DNA from 2 places in the Streptomyces sp. NPDC034099 genome. Region 1 is predicted to be linked to the other one. Evidence: riboswitches for the same ligand, from Rfam matches in the RefSeq annotation. Region 1 holds a riboswitch; the other holds the start of a gene.

The links. Region 1 has a riboswitch for glycine ahead of gcvT (glycine cleavage system aminomethyltransferase GcvT). Riboswitches for the same ligand answer to the same signal wherever they lie in the genome.
Region 2: linked by a shared signal. The riboswitch ahead of gcvP (aminomethyl-transferring glycine dehydrogenase) and the one ahead of gcvT (glycine cleavage system aminomethyltransferase GcvT) in region 1 are both predicted to bind glycine.

Annotation. Positions count from the first base shown of each region.
Region 1 is NZ_JBVISR010000016.1:130,800-133,179, reverse strand. Features, by position in the region: gene gcvH (glycine cleavage system protein GcvH) at 1-109, opposite strand, end outside; gene gcvT (glycine cleavage system aminomethyltransferase GcvT) at 222-1,355, opposite strand; glycine riboswitch at 1,395-1,510, opposite strand; glycine riboswitch at 1,511-1,604, opposite strand; gene ACZ56V_RS34130 (AAA family ATPase) at 1,782-2,380, shown strand, end outside.
Region 2 is NZ_JBVISR010000005.1:605,351-607,730, forward strand. Features, by position in the region: gene gcvP (aminomethyl-transferring glycine dehydrogenase) at 1-1,148, opposite strand, end outside; glycine riboswitch at 1,327-1,422, opposite strand; gene ACZ56V_RS18685 (PRC-barrel domain-containing protein) at 1,576-1,959, shown strand; gene ACZ56V_RS18690 (DNA polymerase IV) at 1,869-2,380, opposite strand, start outside.

The sequences.
Region 1 (2,380 bases):
CGAGCGCGTTGGCCGCGTGCTCCGTGATGCCGACCGTCGAGGCGCCGTTCTCGGCGCCCGACAGCCACTCGTGCTCCTTGCTGTAGCGCAGCTGCTGGGGGTTGCTCATGGCCTGAATTCTCCTGTACGCGAGGAAGTGGCTGGTGAAGGGGGTGGTGGGGCGGTACGTCACACGGAAACCGACGCCGCCCGGGACACAGGGGGCCGGCGCCGCCCAGTGTCTACTTCTGGCGCTTGTAGAACGGCAGCGCCACGACCTCGTACGGCTCGTGGCTGCCCCGGATGTCCACACCGACACCCTCCGTGCCCGGGGCCGCGTGCACGGGGTCGACGTACGCCATGGCGATCGGCTTGCCCAGCGTCGGGGACGGGGCGCCGGAGGTGACCTCGCCGATCACCTCGCCGCCGGCGACGACCGGATACCCGGCGCGCGGGACCCGGCGGCCCTCGGCGACCAGGCCGACCAGGACGCGGGGCGGCTCGGAGGCGGCCCGCTCGGCGGCCCTGGTCAGCGCGGCGCGCCCGACGAAGTCGCCCTCCTTCTCGAACTTCACCACCCGGCCCAGACCGGCGTCGAAGGGCGTCAGCGCGGTCGACAGCTCGTTGCCGTACAGCGGCATGCCGGCCTCCAGGCGCAGCGTGTCCCGGCAGGACAGACCGCACGGGACCAGTCCGGCGCCCTCGCCCGCCCGGGTCAGCGCCTGCCACAGCTCGACGGCGTGCTCCGGCTTCACGAACAGCTCGAAGCCGTCCTCGCCGGTGTAGCCGGTGCGCGCGATCAGCGCCGGGACCCCGGCGACCGTGCCGGGCAGCCCGGCGTAGTACTTCAGGCCGTCCAGGTCGGCGTCGGTGAGGCTGCCCAGGATCCCGGGGGACTTGGGGCCCTGCACGGCGAGCAGCGCGTAGGCGTCGCGGTCGTCGCGCACCTCGGCGTCGAAGCCCGCCGCCCGCTCGGTCAGCGCGTCCAGCACGACCTGGGCGTTGGAGGCGTTGGCGACGACCATGTAGTCGGAGGGGGCGGCCTCGGTCTCACCGAGGCGGTAGACGATCAGGTCGTCCAGGATGCCGCCGTCCTCGCGGCAGATCATGGTGTAGCGGGCCCGGCCCGGCTTCACGCTGCCGATGTTGCCGACCAGCGCGTAGTTCAGCAGCTCGGCCGCCTGCGGCCCGGTGACGGTGATCTCACCCATGTGCGAGAGGTCGAAGAGACCGGCGCGGGCGCGCACCGCGACGTGCTCCTCGCGCTCGGAGCCGTAGCGCAGGGGCATGTCCCAGCCGGCGAAGTCGGTCATCGTCGCGCCCAGGGCGCGATGCGTGGCATCGAGCGCGGTACGGCGCGGTTCGGTACTGCTCATCGGTCGGTCGTCTCCCAGGACAGGACGTGGCGAGGTCGGTCCTCCCCATCTGTCATCGGAACCTGAGAGGTTCGCCACGGCCACCGGAGTACGGCGATCAGGGCTTGCACCTTGGGTGGGACCGCCGTCGGGGGCGGTCCGCTTTTCAGATGTGCCTCGCCCGCGCGGTAACGGGGCCTGAGAGATTCAAGGGAGGGACTTGCTCCTTCGGCGCCCCGGCGCGGCCGGGGACTCTCCCGCGCGGATTCAAACGGCCGGTATGCAGTTGGCGCCGCCATCATTGCACGCCTGGCTCATCCGTGGCAGACCGTGATCTGTAACCGGCTTGTGGCAGTAAGCGAACGAAAACGCGAGACCCGCGCATTACCTTCTCTTTACACTCGACGGGGAGGTACTCGTGTACCGCCCCAGGGGAGGACGATCACGGTGAACAGGACCACGGCGTACGCCACGACCTCCGGACTCGCGCTGCCCAAGCAGCCCGCCGCTCCGGCCCCCGAGGCATGTGCCCCACTGACCGCACCCGTCGTCCGCGACCTGAGGGACCGCGACGGCCGCAGCCCGCACGCCCTGCTCTTCGGACCCCGGGACCTGGTGGTGATCACCGGCCTGCCCGGCAGCGGCAAGTCCACGCTGATGCGGCGCACCGTGCGCGGCGGCCGCATCGACTCCCAGGACACCCGCGACCGCTGGGAGCGCCGCATGCCGCGCTTCCTGCCGTACGCGCTCTACCGCCCCCTCGTCCGCCTCGCCCACTACGCGGGGCTGCGCCGCGCGCTGCGTTCCGGCGAGGGCGTGGTCGTGCACGACTGCGGCACCCAGGCCTGGGTGCGCGGCTGGCTGGCCCGCGAGGCCCGCCGCCGGGACGGCACCCTGCACCTGCTGCTCCTCGACGTCGCTCCCGGCGAAGCCCTGGCCGGCCAGCGCGAGCGCGGCCGGGGCGTCTCGCGGTACGCGTTCCTGCGGCACCGCACGGCCAACTCCCGTCTGCTGCGCGCGGTGACCGAGGGCTCCCTGCCCGCCGG
Region 2 (2,380 bases), on a different contig from region 1:
GCGGCGAGACCGGCCGCGGTGATCGTGGCGTACCGGTGGGTGCGCCGGGCGATGGCCCGCAGGCCCTCGGGGCCGTGGTAGACGGCGTACATGCCGGCCATGACGGCGAGCAGCACCTGAGCGGTGCAGATGTTACTGGTGGCCTTCTCGCGGCGGATGTGCTGCTCGCGGGTCTGCAGGGCCAGGCGGTAGGCCTTGTTGCCGTCGGCGTCCACGGAGACGCCGACCAGGCGTCCGGGGAGGCTGCGGGCGAACTTCTCGTGCACGGCCATGTACCCGGCGTGCGGTCCGCCGAAGCCCATCGGGACGCCGAAGCGCTGGGTGGTGCCCACGGCGATGTCCGCGCCCAGCTCGCCGGGCGAGGTGAGCAGCGTGAGGGCGAGCAGGTCGGCGGCGACGGTGACGAGCGCGCCCAGCTCGTGCGCCCGGTCGATCACCGGCTTGATGTCGCGGACGGCCCCGGAGGCGCCCGGGTACTGGATCAGGACGCCGTTGATCTCCCGCTCGGCGATCTCGGCGGGGATGCCCTCGCTCAGGTCGGCGACGACGACCTCGACGCCGGTCGGCTCGGCACGGGTCCGTATCACGGCGACGGTCTGCGGCAGCGCGTCCGCGTCGACCAGGAACAGGCCCTTCTTGTTCTTGCCCATGCGCCGGGAGAGGGCCATCGCCTCGGCGGCCGCGGTGCCCTCGTCGAGCAGCGAGGCGCCGGAGGTGGGCAGGCCGGTCAGCTCGGCGACCATCGTCTGGAAGTTCAGCAGGGCTTCGAGGCGGCCCTGGGAGATCTCCGGCTGATACGGCGTGTACGCCGTGTACCAGGCCGGGTTCTCCATGACGTTGCGCAGGATGACCGGCGGGGTGAAGGTGCCGTAGTAGCCGAGGCCGATCATGGAGTCGAGGACCTGGTTGCGGTCGGCCAGGGAGCGCAGCTCGGCCAGCACCTCTGCCTCGGAGCGCGCGCCCGGCAGGTCCAGCCGGTCGGCGTTCTTGATCACATCCGGCACCGCGGCGGCCGTCAGTTCGTCGAGCGAACCGTAACCGACCTGCGCGAGCATCTTGGCCCTGGCCTCGTGGTCGGGGCCGATGTGGCGCTGCTCGAAGGGCATGGCCTGTTCGAGTTCGGAGAGCGGAGTGCGGTGGGCGGTCATTGCGGAGGCCTCCTGGTCTGACGACCTTCGAGGGGCACCACGGCGCGGGTGCCCGGACGGCCTCCCCCTCTGTCATCTCGACCTGAGAGCTTCACCGGGCGAGCCCTGGGGGCTCTCCCGGCTTTCACCGTCGGTGAGAGCGGAAGCCGTCGACACCCGCCCTGCTTTCCAGAGTGACCTCGTCCGTGCGGTACGTGAGCCTGAGAGATTCCGGGGAGGATTTGCTCCTTCGGCGCCTCCGGTGGTGTCCGGAGGACTCTCCCGCGCGGGGTCAGCAGCCGTTTGCCAGCGTACCAGCGAGGCCGCCGCACGGACTTCGAGTGGCCGACCCGCCACTTGTGCTCTTTTGTAGTACTTACGGATGATTAGGCGGCTGGTGTGTGCGACCCCAGTGCGGCCCAGTGGTGCGATCAAGTGGAGGGCCCCCGTGCGTACTGACATCGATCCGCGGAACCTGATCGGCCGCAAGGCGTTCGACCGCGACGGCACCAGGATCGGCACCGTGGACGAGGTCTACCTCGACGATGCCACCGGCGTCCCCGAGTGGGCGGCGATACGGACCGGTCTCTTCAGCAGGGACGCCTTCGTCCCCCTGGAACCCAGCGAGCTGGTCGACGGCGCCCTGCGCGTGCCCTTCGACCGGGCGCTGATCAAGGAGGCCCCCGACTTCGGTGTCGGCCGCCACCTCTCGCCCGAGCAGGAACTCCAGCTCTACCACCACTACGGCTTGGACGTGGCGGCCGCTCCCCCGCCGCCCGACCACGACTTCGGCAAGCTGGCCGGCAAGGGCAAGGGCCCCGACGAGGGCTGACCCGCCCCGCCCTCCGCGTCGGCGACCAGCGGCAGCGGATCCGCGGGGATCAGCTCCGGGTCGTCCACCGGGAAGGTCCGCACCCGCCCGACCTCCGAGTACGGCGTCTCGAAGCGCACGGTGACCCGTCCGAGACCGCTGCCCTGCACCCAGCCGTGCCCCAGCTCCGTGTGCCGCACGTCGTGCCCCGCCGGCCACCGGCGCTCGGTGGGCGAGGGTCTGTGCTCCGCGGCGGGCCCGGTCTGCGGCTCCTCGGCCGGTTCCTCGGCCCGCTCCCCCGCGGCCTGGGCGAACAGGTCCTCCTGCGTGTAGTCGGCGAGCCCGCTGACGCCCACCCCGAGCAGCCGCACACCGCCCGTGGTGTCCACCGAGTCCAGCAGTCTGGCCGCCGCCTCGCGCACCACCGCGGGGTCGTCGGTGG